One region of the Arthrobacter sp. Cza30 genome, then DNA from elsewhere that is predicted to be linked to it. Evidence: riboswitches for the same ligand, from Rfam matches in the RefSeq annotation. Region 1 holds a riboswitch; the other holds the start of a gene.
What was found. A riboswitch is a leader RNA that binds a small molecule or an ion and turns the genes downstream of it on or off. The one in region 1 is predicted to bind guanidine.
Positions count from the first base shown of each region.

Region 1 (7,267 bases):
CATTAGGAGTCTCTCCGGGCTCCGCCATCGGTTGAGAGATGCTCTTTCTGCCCCCAAGCGCAAGCCTGGCTACAAGTACCACCACGGCGATGAGCATCAAACCCTCGATGGCATATCCTCCCCATTCCGGATATCCAAAGAAGAACAATCCGGCACTGACCAGGATCATGCCGATGACTAAGGCAACGCGATGTTGAATGTTCTACGCATTGCCCTCTTCCGGTTTCGGCCTTGCAGCGCCCAGACTTTCTGATCAGGGTATCCCGAAAGGGCGTATCATTCGATAATTTAGGAGTGGCCGTCCGTTCAATGTGCCAAGGAGTCTACAGCCTGCACCGTAAACGCAGTGAAAGGGGCCAGCAGTTCATGAGAAAAATTCCCGTTGCGGTAGCCTTCGCATCCGGCAGCTCCATGATGTTCCTTGGACTGGTGTTGGCCTTGTTTACCTGGATTGGTTTCGGGGGAATCAGTGAGGCCGATCAAGGACTGCCTCCTTCCCCTCTCAGGATCGGTTTCGTTCTGGTTTTCCTCGGGCTAGGCGCGCTCGGCTTCCTGGTTGCCTTGATATCGGGCCTTCAAGCTGCGTGGCACCTGGCGCAACGGCGAGCCGGATAGCCCCCTGCCGCGCAGGATCTCCCGCTGGGCACGGCACGCCGTTCTCAACCCGGAGGGTCCTGGCCGACGAGCCCATCCACCGACTCCCGAATGAGGTCGGCATGGCCGTTATGGCGGGCGTACTCCTCGATCATGTTGAGCAGGATGTAGCGCAGATTCGGTAGTTCAACGTCGGGGTCGGAGACGACTTTGCCCGGTCGTCCCATGCCGCCGTCCCTCAGCGCCTCGGCGAACAAGGCACGGGAGCGCGCCACGGCGTCGGACCACTGCCCATACAGCTGCTCGGGGGAGTCATCGTGGGCGGAACGCCAGTCCCAGTCGGGGTCGCTGTCCCAGTCCACGGCGTTCCACGGTGGGAGTTGGGCTCGGCCATTCAGCCACTCGGTGGACATGTCGTCCTCGAAGCGGGCCAGGTGCTTGAGCATGCCGCCCAGCGTCATCGATGACGGGTTGAGCTTCTGTTGCAGGCCGGACGCGTCCAGCCCGCCGGTCTTCCACGCGAAGGTTGCGCGCTGCCGCTCCAGAAAGCCCAGCAGGGTCGCCGTCTCGTCGCCGGCGATCGGCGGCTCGGGATTGCCCTGGTGATAGATCTCCTCGTTCACCGGCTGCCTCCTCCTCTTCCTTTAGAGTGACCGGGTCAATAGAGAGCCCTTCGCGGCAGCCAGGTCTTCGACCGCACCGCCCACGTTCTCGCGCCGTTGCACCCGCTTGCGCACGACGGTAGCAATGCGGCTCCCCAGGTTCGATGCTTGTAGGGGATTGGTGCGCAGGAAAGTGCAAAACAATCGGGAGGGCCGTCAACGACCGAGGCCGGGCCCCTGGCTGGTGAGGTTGGCCACCAAAGCTGCGCACCGGCGTCGTGCTTTGCTATTTTCTAGTTCAAGACCTGTTTCCTGAGGTCTCCGGACGACGGTTCAGTACCCGGTGTGCGACAAGACTGGCCAAAGGAATCATTCATGGAATGGCTGATACTTGTTTTGTCCGGTGTGTTGGAAGCCGTGTGGGCCACCGCCCTGGGCGCATCGAAGAACTTCCGCCGGCTCTGGCCTACCCTCATTTTCGTGGTATCCATGGTCCTGAGCATGGTTGGTTTGGCCTACGCCATGACGGCCATACCGGTGGGGACCGCCTACGCGGTATGGGTCGGCATCGGTGCGGTGTTGACCGCGGCCGTGGCCATGATCACCGGCGCCGAGAAAGCGACGCTGATACGCGTACTCCTCCTGCTGGGCATCATCGGCTGTGTCGTCGGCCTCAAGGCGATCGGTTAGGGGGCTGCCATGCATTGGACTGTTTTGCTGATCAGTGCCGTCCTGGAAGCTGTGTGGGCAACAGCCCTGGGGATGTCGGACGGACTAAGCCGCACGGGGCCCGCCGTGGTGTTCTTCGTGGCACTGACCCTCAGCATGTTTGGCCTGGGCTATGCCATGCGCGGCATCCCCATTGGCACGGCGTATGCGGTATGGACCGGCGCGGGGGCGGCATTGACCGTCGGCTACGCCATGCTGTTCGGTGGAGAACCTGCGAGCGTGCTCAAACTGCTCTTCGTTGCCGGGATCATCGGCTGCGTGATCGGGCTGAAGCTTGCCGACACGGGAGACGGAAAGAAGGCATGAAAAAGCGCCGGCGGGTAGTGGAGAGGTTGGGGGAGTTACTCCAATACCCACCGGCGCTTGGACCGGGCACGTCCGGCCCCTCTTTCACTCGCACCGTGATGAGGTGTCTATGACACTACGAGGGGGTTCTGGGCACAGCCCCGGCAGCAGCTGGGAGGAACCTGAGTCCCGCGCGGACGGGCTGCCCACGGGCCTTGATTAGACTGGGAAAACCGTCCACCGCAGCCGCCTGGCGGCCGCAACCGTCCCCGCCAAGATAACCCGAAGACAGTCAAGGAGCGCACATGACCGACCACCGCCATGGAGAGTACAAGGTCCAGGGCGGCAAGCTCGTGGTCGTGGACTTCGAGGTGGCGGACGGACAGATTATCCGGCCGTCCGTCAGCGGCGACTTCTTTTTGGAACCGGATGAAGCACTGGCGGACATCAACGCCGCGCTTGACGGGATGAGCATCGAAAGCACCCACGGCCACTATGCCGGCGCGATTAACGCTGCGTTGCGGCCGGACGCGCAAATGTTCGGCTTCTCGGCCGATGCGGTTGCCGTAGCCGTGCGCCGCGCCCTCAACAAGGCCACCGGTTGGCTTGATCATCACTGGCAGGTTATTCCGCCCACCCCGCTGCCGACGCACCTGCACGTAGCGATGGACGAGGTCCTGACCCGTCAGGTGGGGGCCGGGAAGCGGCCGCCGACGCTGAGGTTCTGGGAGTGGGAGGCACCGTCGGTGGTGATCGGCAGCTTCCAGTCGGTACGCAACGAAGTGGACCCGGACGGGGTGGAACGCCACGGCATCACGGTGGTGCGCCGGATCAGCGGCGGCGGCGCGATGTTCATGGAACAAGGCAACGCGATCACCTATTCGCTGTACCTGCCGCAGACCCTGGTGGACGGGCAGAGCTTCGAGGCGTCCTACGCGTACCTCGACGCCTGGGTCATGGCGTCACTCGAGAAGGTCGGCATCAAGGCGTTCTACCAGCCGCTCAACGACATCGCCACGCCGGAGGGCAAGATCGGCGGCGCGGCGCAGAAGCGGCTGGCCAATGGCGGGATGCTGCACCACGTGACCATGTCCTACGACATCGACGCGGACAAGATGACCGACGTCCTTCGGATCGGCAAGGAAAAGATCTCCGACAAGGGCATCTCCAGCGCCAAGAAGCGGGTGGACCCGCTGCGCCGGCAGACCGGCCTGACCCGCGAGGAAATCATCGAGGTGATGATCCGGACCTTCAAGGACCGCTATGCGGCCGAGGACAGCGGTTTCTCCGAGGAAGAGCTGGCCATGGCCCGGGAACTCGTGGAGACCAAGTTCGGCACTGAAGAATGGCTGCACCGCGTACCGTAGGGTGAGCGGCGGGAGCCGCGCGGCCGGGCTACCGGTCCGTGCTTCTGACCAGACGGGCGTGTGCCGCGGCAGGCGAAGCGGCGAATTCGACACACTCATAGCCGAGAGCGGCGGCGTCCAGGTCGTCGAACACGCGCTCGCCGGAGCCCAGCAGAACGGGCACCATGGCCAGGTGCAGTTCGTCCACGAGCCGCGCCCGCAGGTATTGCCGGACGGCGGATGCGCCGCCGCCGAGCCGGACGTCCTGCCCGGCGGCGGCTTTGAAGGCCTGCCGCAGGGCGGACTCGATCCCGTCGTCGACGAAGTGGAAGACGGTCCCGCCGGCCATGGTGATGGGCGGCCGCGGGTAGTTCGTCAGCACGAAGACCGGATGATGGAACGGCGGGTCTTCGCCCCACCAGCCCCGCCACTCGTCGGCGGGCCACTCCCCGCGCACCGGCCCGAACATGTTCCGGCCCATGATGGTGGCCCCGATGCCCTCCTGCCCGGCCTCGACGAAGTCGTTGTCCACCCCGGTGGAACCCCCGCCCTCGCCGCCCATGCGCTTGCCGGCCGCGGTCCGGAACACCCACTCGTGCAGCTGTTCGCCGCCCACTCCCAACGGGTCCTCCACGCTCTGGCGCGGGCCGGCCGCATAGCCGTCGAGCGAGACGGAAAAATTGTGCACTCGCAGTCTCGGCACGATTCCTCCTGCTCCTGAACCCCGGCGTCCTGGGGTCCGGGCCCCTGGAAGACGACAGCCTATTCCACGGAGGCGGCGCAGGGAACCGTACGGCGGCTCCCTGCCCGCCAACGGCCGCCGATGCACCTGCAGCCGCTCGCCCGCCGTCGTCCGTCGTCGTCCGCTCGGCCGCTGGGTGCGCTCAGCCCCGGGAGCCGGCCTGCTGCGCGCGGAGTGCCCGGAGCAGATGGTCGCGCTGTTCAATGACGATGCGGCGAAGCGCGGCCGGCGCCTCCGCGTGGCTGTCGAGCCAGTCATCGGTGCGTACGACGACGGGGTGTTCAGCAGGTGCCTGTCCGGAGACCAGGTCCTGGGCGATGGGGTAGAGCCCCCGAACCAGCCTGCCCGCTATCTCGATGCTCTTCACCGACCAGATCCGATCGAGTTCCTCGAAGTACGGTTCCACATACCCGGCGTGAAGCTCACGCGGGCCCTGGCAGAAACCATCGATGGTGGCGTCCAGCAGCTCGTTGGACAGCGAATCGGTATGCACTGCGGTGTGCCAGGCCTCGGCCTTCACCTCCGGAGCGGGCCGCGCCGTCATGGCGGCCAGATGGCCGGCACGCGCCGCCGCGTTGCGGTCGGCTTCCAGGGCCGCATCCAGCTCCGCCGCCGAAGCGTGGCCGGTGGCCGCGAGTGCCTGCCAGAAACGCCAGCGCAGGTCCGTGTCCAGCTTCAGCCCCTCCAGCACGGTGGTCTTGTCCAGCAGGCCGCGCAGGAACCGCGCCTGGCCGTCATCCGCGCGGCCGACCGCCGCCAGTGACCGGGCCCAGGTCAGCTGCCGGTCGCTGCCCGGCTCCGCCGCTTCCACCTCCCGGCGCGCGGCGGCCAGGAAGGCTTCCCGCAGGCCCGTCCGGAGGCCCGCCGGTGCGTAGCGGTCCATCGCGGCCTTGGCGCAGTCCAGGACCACCTGCAGCACGCTGTTCTCGGTTTCCGCCGGGGCGAAGCGCTGCACCGCCTCCACGTAGTCGGCGGCGGGGAGGCGCCCGTCGCGGGCCATGTCCCAGAGGCTCGACCAGCACAGGGCGCGGGCCAGCGGATCGGTGACCATGTCCAAGGCCGAGAGCACCGTTTTCAGGGAGCGGGCGTCGAAGACGACCTTGGCGTAGCTCAAGTCCTCATCGTTGAGCAGCAGCAGGGCGGGAAGGTCCCGGCCCGCCAGTTCCGGAACCTCGGTCCGCGGGCCCGCCACGTCCAGCTCCAGCTGGTCCGTGCGGATTAGCCGGCCGGTGGCATCCGGGTTGTACAGGCCCAGCCGCAACCGGTGCGTCCGGAAGGACGGCTCGTGCGTCACCGGATCCACCGCCTCCTGGACGATGCCCGCGGAGGCGATCGCACCGCCGTCGTACTCGAGGTCCACGCCCAGCGTGGAGATGCCGGCGGTCTGCAGCCACTGCCGGGCCCACTGCTCCATGTCCCGGCCGGAAGCCGCGCTGAGGGCGGTGAGGAAATCGGCCAGCGAGGTGTTGCCGTAGGCATGTTCACGGAAATACCGGCGCGAGGCACCGACGAAGGAGTCGAAACCGGCATAGGCCACCAGCTGTTTGAGCACCGAGGCGCCCTTGGCATACGTGATGCCGTCGAAGTTCTGCTTGGCCGCTTCCAGGTCCGGGATGTCGGCGACGATGGGGTGGGTGGTGGGCAGCTGGTCCTGCACGTACGCCCACCCCTTGCGCCGGTTGGCGAAGGTGATCCAGGCGTTGGTCCATTGCGTGGCCTCGGCGGACGCCAAGGACCCCATGTAGTCGGCGAACGATTCCTTCAGCCAGAGGTCGTCCCACCATTTCATGGTGACCAGGTCGCCGAACCACATGTGCGCCATCTCGTGCAGGATGGTGTTGGCGCGGGCCTGGTACTGGGCGTCGGTGGCCCGGGAAGAGAACACGTAGGCCTCGGTGAAGGTAACCAGTCCTGGGTTCTCCATGGCGCCCAGGTTGTATTCGGGCACGAACGCCTGCTCGTACTTGCCGAACGGGTAGGGGTAGTCGAAGAGTTCGTGGAAGAAGTCCAGGCCGGCCTTGGTGACGGCGAAGATCTGCTCCGGATCGAAGGAATCGGCCAGCGAGGCGCGGCAGTAGGCGCCAAGCGGCACACTGAGTTGTCCTCCGTCGGGCAGGGTGCCCTGCCAGTTGTCCCTTACCGCGTGGTAGGGCCCGGCCAGGACGGTGGTGATGTAGGTGGAGATGCGCGGCGTCGGCTCGAAGCGGCGGACGGAGTAGCCGGGCGTGGAGCCCATTGGCTCGGTCACGGCAACCGCGGCGTTCGAGGCCACCAGCCAGTGGTCGGGGGCGGCAACGTGGAAGCTGAAGCTGGCCTTCAGGTCCGGCTGCTCGAAGTTGGCGAAGACGCGGCGCGCGTCGGCCGGTTCGTACTGCGTGTAGAGGTACGTTCGCGCGTCCACCGGATCGACGAACCGGTGGAGCCCTTCGCCGCTGCTGCTGTACAGCGCGGTGCCCGTGATCGTGGCCTGGTTCTCGGCCTCGAGGCCGGGCAGCGTGATCCGGGAACCGTCCACGACTTCGTCGAGGTCCTGGGGCCGGCCGTTGAGCGTGACGGAGTGGACACCGCCGTGGATGAAGTCGGCAAACACCGTGGCGCCCGGTTCGCTGCAGCTGAACGTGATGACGGTGCTGGAGACGAAAGCCGGCGCGTCGGGATCCTCGGCGTTGCGCAGGTCCAGCGAGACCTCATAGCTCTCCACCCGCAGGATGTTTGACCGTGCGGCCGCTTCGTCGCGGCTGAGGTTCTGGTTCGTCATCCGGCCCATTTAACCATGCGCAGGTCCGGTTGCGACCCCTCAGCGTCCGCCCATCGCCAGCCAGGCTGCAACGATCCCCAGTCCGGCGATCAGCAGCCAAGAAAGCAGGGCCGTGGAGATGGCCGGCAGCGAGGACCGGAGCAGTTCCCGCAGGCGGACGGCCGAGCCCAGCCCGAACAGTGCCGCGGCCAGCAGGAGTTCCTGCACGAAC
Region 1 is NZ_JBNHGA010000006.1:302,807-310,073, forward strand. Features, by position in the region: gene AC5RVZ_RS22075 (hypothetical protein) at 1-169, opposite strand, end outside; gene AC5RVZ_RS22080 (hypothetical protein) at 307-483, opposite strand; gene AC5RVZ_RS22085 (mycothiol transferase) at 660-1,217, opposite strand; guanidine-III (ykkC-III) riboswitch at 1,494-1,561, shown strand; gene AC5RVZ_RS22090 (DMT family transporter) at 1,572-1,886, shown strand; gene AC5RVZ_RS22095 (DMT family transporter) at 1,896-2,231, shown strand; gene lplAB (lipoate-protein ligase LplAB) at 2,516-3,577, shown strand; gene AC5RVZ_RS22105 (dihydrofolate reductase family protein) at 3,606-4,259, opposite strand; gene pepN (aminopeptidase N) at 4,441-7,056, opposite strand; gene AC5RVZ_RS22115 (YeiH family protein) at 7,096-7,267, opposite strand, start outside.

Region 2 (7,267 bases), on a different contig from region 1:
CGAGTCGGCGGACACGGGGGACCAATCGGATGGGAGCTTCGACGCGGGCCGCCCGGGGCGCCGTGCGGCGCGGATTCGGCGGCGGAGAGGTCACGCCGGGCGGTCCTTGCAGTCTAGGGCACCTGGCATCGGGGTCCCGTGTCGTATGACGCGAAGGCGCCGGGCTACTCGCACGCCCCGTTCGCCCGCAGGGCCGGGTCGGACAGGATGGCGCCCTGCACGTCGAACGAGGCGACCAGCTCATCGCCGCCCTCGGTGTCGACGACCTCGACGCCGGTGAGGGTGATGCCCGCCGGGATGTACTGCGCGATGCAGACGGTCCAGTCCCGCAGGACGACCTCGGCGACGACGCCGAACTGGTCGCGCAGCGCGTCGGCGGTCACGTCCGCTCCCGACACCTGCAGCGACGCCGGCGTGAGGACGACGTCGCCGTCCGCGACGCCCGGGCTGAGGGCGACCCCGACCGGGACGGTCATCCCGAACACCTGGAGGTCGGTCGCCATCGTGACCTCCGGCGCCGCGAGATCCACGCTCCCCGCGGGGAACCCCTCGACGTTCGCCAGCAGCGCGCGCACCTCGTCTGCGCCCAGCTCGAGGGTGGCGACAGCCCCGCCCAGATCGCCGTCGGCCCGCAGCGGCACGCCGTGCGCGACGACCGTGACGTCGGCGGACAGCTCGTTGACGCGCACGTCGTCGGACGTCACCGTCATCTCGTCGAAGCGGCCGCCGATCAGCTGCGGGATGATGGCGCCGGGGATGTCCACGTCGATGCGCTGGTCGGCCGGCAGCGCCAGCTGCGACTTCACCTGGTCCCGCACGACGCCGACGACGATCTGCCTCGCCAGCGCGTCGGCGGCGAACCAGGCTCCGACGGCGATGACCGCGACGATCGCGAACGCCACGAGCCAGGGCCGCAGTCGCCGTCGGCGCCGGTCCGCCTGCTTCTCGTGGGCGAACAGCGAGGCCGCCGGCGTCCGGTCCCCCGACATGGCGGCTACATCCGCTCCGGTGCGCCCACGCCCAGCAGCGTCAGCCCGTTGCGCAGCACCTGCCCGGTGGCGTCGTTCAGCCACAGACGCGTCCGGTGCACGGGCTGGACCGGCTCGTCGCCCAGCGGGATGACACGGCAGTTGTCGTACCAGCGGTGGTAGAGACCGGCCAGCTCCTCCAGATACCGGGCCACCCGGTGGGGCTCGCGCAGCTCGGCGGCGAAGGCCACGATCCGCGGGAACTCCTGCAGGGCGCCCAGCAGCGCCGACTCCGTCTCGTGGGTGAGCAGCTCCGGCGCGAATTCGGACCGATCCACGCCCGACGCCCCGGCGTTGCGCGCGACGTTGTGCGTGCGGGCGTGGGCGTACTGCACGTAGAAGACGGGATTGTCGTTGGTGCGCTTGCGCAGGATCTCGGGGTCGAGGGTCAGCGGCGAGTCGGCGGGGTAGCGTGCCAGCGAGTAACGCAGCGCATCCGTGCCGAGCCACTCCCGCAGGTCGTCCAGCTCGATGATGTTGCCGGCGCGCTTGCTCAGACGCGCGCCGTTGATGGACACGAGCTGGCCGATGAGCACCTCGATGTCCTTGTCCGGATCGTCCCCGGCGGCGCCGGCGAGCGCCTTGAGCCGATGCACGTAGCCGTGATGATCGGCGCCGAGCAGGTAGATCTTGTGCGCGAAGCCCCGGTCTCCCTTGTTCAGGTAGTACGCGGCATCCGCGGCGAAGTAGGTGTACTCGCCGTTGGAGCGGCGGATCACCCTGTCCTTGTCGTCGCCGAAATCGGTGGTGCGCACCCACACCGCGCCGTCCTGGTCGAACACGTGGCCCTGCTCGCGGAGCCGGTCGACCGCCTCGTCGACGAGGCTGGGGCCGCCGTCCTCGGGCTTGGCGTGCAGGGTGCGCTCCGAGAACCAGACATCGAAGTGCACGTTGAACTTCTCGAGAGAGGCCTGCAGCTCGCCGAGCTGGAACTCGTACGCGAGGTCGCGCGCCATGGCGATCTGGTCCTCGTCGCTGAGCTCGAGCAGGTCCGGACGAGCGGCGAGCACGCGGCGTGCGAGCTCTTCGATGTAGGCGCCCGCGTATCCGTCCTCGGGCGTGGGCTCACCCTTGGCGGCGGCGAGCACGGAGCGTCCGAATCGCTCCATCTGCGCACCGGCGTCGTTGATGTAGAACTCCCGCACGAGCGTCGCGCCGCTGGCCAGCAGCAGCCGCGCGATCGAGTCGCCCAGCGCCGCCCACCGTGTGTGGCCGATGTGCAGCGGACCGGTGGGGTTCGCACTGACGAACTCCAGGTTGATGGTGTTGCCCCGCTGCGAGTCGTTGGTGCCGAACGCGGCGCCGGCGTCGACGATCGTCTTCGCCAGCGCGCCCGCCGCGGCGGCATCCAGGCGGATGTTGATGAAGCCCGGCCCCGCGACCTCCACGTCCGCGATGCCCTCCACCTGCGCGAGACCCTCGGCGATCTCGGCGGCGAACTCCCGCGGGTTGACGCCGACGGCCTTCGCGAGCTTCAGCGCGGCGTTGGACGCCCAGTCGCCGTGCTCCCGGTTCTTCGGACGCTCGAGCGGCAGGTCACCCGCCGTCAGGCCGTCGGCTGCGCCCGGACGTCGGGCCTCGGCGAGCGGGGCGACGACGGCGAGCAGAGCGGCGGAGAGAGCGTCGGGATTCATAGCCGGACCAGTCTAGTTGGGCGGCCACGGTCCCGAATCGGCCCGCGAGCGACCTCGCTGTCCACCGGCGGACGGGCGCACGCCGATTCATGACTTACCCTCTATCCATGCACGCGCCCGGCCGCTTCCGCGCACGGCGGCTGTGGCTTCCCCTGCTGGGCGCCGCGCTCGCCGTGGTGGCGCTGTGCGCCGTCGCGCTGGCCAGGCCGTGGGCCGCCCCGCCCGTGGCCCCCGCCGTCGCCGCCGACCAGGCATCCGTCGCCGTCGCTCCCGCCCCGCTGACCCTGCCCGATCGGCCGCGCGTGCTCGTCTTCGGCGATTCGTGGGTCTATGGCTCGGCCGCCATCGAACCGACCCTCGGTTTCGCGTACCGGCTCGCCGACGAACTCGGCTGGCAGACGACCGTGGACGGCGTGCGCGGCAGCGGTTACCTCAAGCCCGGCATCGACGGCCCTGCGTACGGCGAGCGCATCGCCGCGCTGGATCGGGCGATCGACCCCGACCTCATCATCGTCGAGGGCTCCATCAACGACCGCAGGCTGCACCCCACCGGGTACCGGGAGGCCGTCAACGCCGCGTGGGATGCCCTCGCCGCGCGCTTCCCCGGCGCGACGGTGGTGATCCTCGGCCCTGCGCCGCAGGTGCTGCCGGTCGAGAAGGCGACGCGAGCCATCGACGCGGACCTGCGGGAGCTCGCAGCGTCGCGCGGATGGTGGTACATCTCCCCCATCGCGGAGGAGTGGATCACCCCGGACAACTACCTCGACGTCATCGACACCGGCGAGATCGGACGCGATCACCCGTCCACGGAAGGGCACGCGTACCTCGCGCAGCGCGTGGCGGAGGCCATCGAGGCGATGACGGAGCAGACGGAGGTCGTCGCCGACGCCCCGCAGGACCCGCAGGCGATCGCGCCCTGACAGGGCCTCCCATCCCGGGGTGGTAGTCTCGATCGGCACGCCTCCGTAGCTCAGGGGATAGAGCGTTGGTTTCCGGTACCAAAGGTCGCAGGTTCGATTCCTGTCGGGGGCGCAAACGGGATGAGTCGGCCTAGCGGTCGACTCATCCCCTCTCTTCATCCGGGCTTCCTCCTCGTCCCCGATCTCCATCCGGTGCGCGCGCCTTTCCCCGACGGCGACGCCGTTGTCAACCCGTTCACCATTCCCGGCCCTGGCGCGAGGATGAGAGCACGGCGCACGCCGCCGTGCTCGCGAGAGGAGAACGTGGTGGACTTCACGCCTGAGGAGGCCGGAGAACGGCCCGGCGAGGCTGCTGTCTTCTGGTCCTGGATCGCCCTGCTGGGCATCGGTCTGGCGTACATGATCGCCGTCCCGCTGATGGGGCGGTGAGCGCATGCGGACCATCCGCGACAACGCGCTCAGCCTGCTGTTCCTGGGCCTGTTCGCCCTCACCCTGATCGCGCAGTCGGTGGCCGGCTGGATGGAGGACAACGAGAAGCTCCAGCAGCACGGCATGCCGCCGGAGAGCTACCTCGGGTTCGTCACCTCCTCGGAGTTCGTCGTCGACGTTGCCGAGAACTGGCAGTCGGAGTTCCTTCAGTTTCTCGTGTTCATCGCCGCGACGATCTGGCTCGTGCAGCGGGGCTCCCCCGAGTCGAAGAAGCCCGGCGACGAGGGTCCCGACAGCGACGAGGAGCAGCTGGTCGGCGAGCACGCCCGCGACGATTCGCCGGAGTGGGCGAAGGCACGAGGCATCCGCCAGGTGCTCTTCTCCAACTCGCTGCTGATCGTGATGGGCGCGGTGTTCCTGCTGTCGTGGCTCGCGCAGTCCCTGGCGGGCACCGTCGTGATGAACTCCGAGAACGCCGAGCACGGCCAGCCGCCGGTCACCTGGCTGGAGTACCTGACGCTGCCGGACTTCTGGAGCCGGACGTTCCAGAACTGGCAGTCCGAGTTCCTCGCCGTCGGGGCGATGATCGCGCTGTCGATCTTCCTTCGACAGCGCGGCTCCAGCGAGTCCAAGCCCGTCGGCGCTCCGCACCACGAGACCGCCGGCTCCAGCGAGTGAGCAAGCCAGAGGTGGACGATGGGGAAACTGATCTACGAGGGCACCGTCAAGGTGGACTTCGACGACCGGACGCTGGCGCACCTGCAGCTGGTCATCGGCACGAAGCTGCGACGCGGCGAGCCGTTCCACTTCACGTGGAAGGACGACGCCAGCATCGGCGACGGACGGACGACCGTGTGGATCCATCCACGGTGCTCGCTCGTGTACAAGTTCTACGGCAGCCGGACGCCGCGGCTCAATCCCGCCTGGATCGACGCTCTGGCCTACACCGCCAATTCTCCCGCCGGCCTGTACCTGGTCCCCGAACCCGCCCAGCCCGCTCACGCGGAGATGGTCGACGAACGCGACATCGTCTCGTGACGGCCGGGACGAGAGGGGCGTGCGACAGCGGCGTGCGACGGGACCGGCTCCGGAACGCCGGCAGGCACAGCGACGGAGACGGGCGATGACCGATGCGGTGGAACGGGTGGCCGAGGCCGCCCGAGGGAACGGGGTGCGGGTGGCGCTCGCGGAGTCTCTGACCAGCGGCCTGCTCGCCAGCACCGTCGGCAAGGGCGCACGCGCCGAGGAGTGGTTCGCCGGCGGCGTCGTGGCGTATCAGACGCGCACCAAGGAGGCGGTGCTCGGCACGACACCCGGGCTCGACCCCGTCTCCGGCGAATGCGCTGAGCAGCTCGCCATGGGCGTCCTGGCCCTCATGGATGCCGACATCGCGGTCTCGACGACCGGCGTCGGTGGCCCCGACGACGAGGACGGCCACCCCGCGGGGACGGTCTTCGTCGGCTGGGCCACGCGCTCGGGCGCCGGGCACCGCGAACTGGCGCTCAGCGGCGGACCCGAGGACGTCCTCGCCGCGACGATCGATACGGCTGTCGCCGTCCTGGAATCGCTGCTCCAACGCGTGACCGCGGCGTAGCCGGCCGCCCACGCGGCTGCGCCCGCTATTCGGCGCTGACGGCTTTGAGCCCGATCACACACCCGACGAGCCCGAGGATCAGGAGCAGCCGGACGATCGAGAACGGCTCTTCGCCGGTGATCATCGCATACGCGACGGTGAGCGCGGCCCCGATGCCGACCCACACCGCGTAGGCGGTGCCGGTCGAGATGTCCCGCATGGCCCACGCCAGGCCGCCCATGCTCGCCGCGAGGGCGACGCCGAAGACCACGCTCGGCCACAGCTTGGTGAAGCCTTCCGACTTGCCCAGCGCGCTCGCCCAGACCGCCTCGAGCACGCCGGAGAGGATGAGGATGACCCACGACACGACTGTTCCTCCTGGCCAGTCTTGTCGCTCACCGGGTACTGAACCCTCGTCCGGGATCCGGTCGGGATCCGCGCGCCAGCCTAACCGGTCGGACTGGGCACCTCCTGGGCAGGCGGTCGCCTCACACCAGGAACAGGCCGTCGAGCACGCCGGGGTTGTGGGCGTGGACGAGGACGAGGAACACGACGGCGTCGAACAGCAGATGCACCGTCACCACGTACGCCAGCGACCGCGTCCTCTTGAAGATGAAGCCCTGCAGCAGCGCGAACGGGATGGTGAGGAACGGCCCCCACGCCTGGTACCCCAGCTCCCACAGGAAGGAGACGAACACGATCGACTGCAACAGGTTCGCCTGCCAGTCGGGGAAGTGACGACGCAGCAGGGCGAAGCACGTGCAGATGAAGAACAGCTCGTCCCAGATGCCGACGGCGCCGACGCCGACGAACAGCCGCGCGATGAGGTCCGGGGTCTCCACGACCGGCCAGTTCTGATACACGCCGGAGGTGATGAAGTAGAACGGCAGGATCAGCCACCCCAGCAGCAGGACGACGACCAGCCACACCCATTGGAACGTCGACCAGCGCCCGCCGCCGCGCCAGGGGAACCGGATGGCGTGATCGCGGTACAGCCATCGCGAGATCGCATACGGCACCGCCACGGCGCCTCCCAGCGCGAGGGCGAACCGCAGCATCGCGAGGTTGTCGAGCTCGGCCTTGAGCGGGATGGCGCTCACGATGAGCAGGCCCACCGCGATGAGCGACAGGTCGCGCACGAGCGACGGCGCTCTCGCGCCCTCGGGCGCGAGAGCTCGCGCCGAGACATCCGTGCGCTCCGTCGCGAACGCGAGGGCGACACCGGCCGCCAGCAGCGCCCACCCCAGCCACGGGATCCGCACGACGAAGAACGCCGGGGCCGCGAGGCAGACCAGCAGCGCCGGCGCGAGACCCCAGGACCACGTCGGCCGGGTGGTCGTCGGAGCGAGAGCAGGGTGGGCAGGCATCAGCGCGGTCCGGCTCTCACGCCCGGCCGAGCCGGTGATAGGACAGGTCGCGGATCTCGCGCCCGTGGCGCGTGCCCTTGCGCTCGAAGGCCGTCAGCACGCGTCCATCGAAGCGCGGCGCCCACTCCCCGTCGAATGCGGGCGCGAAGTCGAGCGCCGCTTCCATGACCTCGCGCATCTGCACCGCGTACTCCTCCCAGTCCGTCGCCAGCCGCAGCGTCCCGCCGTCGCGCAGGGCGCGGGCGGCGATGCCAGCGAACCCGGACGTGACCAGGCGCCGCTTGGTGTGCTTCTTCTTGTGCCACGGGTCGGGGA
Region 2 is NZ_JBNHGA010000009.1:170,545-177,811, forward strand. Features, by position in the region: gene lysA (diaminopimelate decarboxylase) at 1-15, opposite strand, end outside; gene AC5RVZ_RS27335 (LmeA family phospholipid-binding protein) at 165-989, opposite strand; gene AC5RVZ_RS27340 (arginine--tRNA ligase) at 995-2,662, opposite strand; gene AC5RVZ_RS27345 (SGNH/GDSL hydrolase family protein) at 2,770-3,582, shown strand; tRNA gene AC5RVZ_RS27350 (tRNA-Arg) at 3,622-3,694, shown strand; gene AC5RVZ_RS27355 (hypothetical protein) at 3,889-4,011, shown strand; gene AC5RVZ_RS27360 (DUF6766 family protein) at 4,016-4,690, shown strand; gene AC5RVZ_RS27365 (DUF7882 family protein) at 4,709-5,050, shown strand; gene AC5RVZ_RS27370 (CinA family protein) at 5,136-5,606, shown strand; gene AC5RVZ_RS27375 (DMT family transporter) at 5,632-5,952, opposite strand; guanidine-III (ykkC-III) riboswitch at 5,963-6,026, opposite strand; gene AC5RVZ_RS27380 (CPBP family intramembrane glutamic endopeptidase) at 6,074-6,952, opposite strand; gene trmB (tRNA (guanosine(46)-N7)-methyltransferase TrmB) at 6,969-7,267, opposite strand, start outside.
Region 2: it holds a riboswitch for guanidine, as region 1 does, so the genes downstream of both, AC5RVZ_RS27375 (DMT family transporter) here and AC5RVZ_RS22090 (DMT family transporter) in region 1, are expected to answer to the same signal.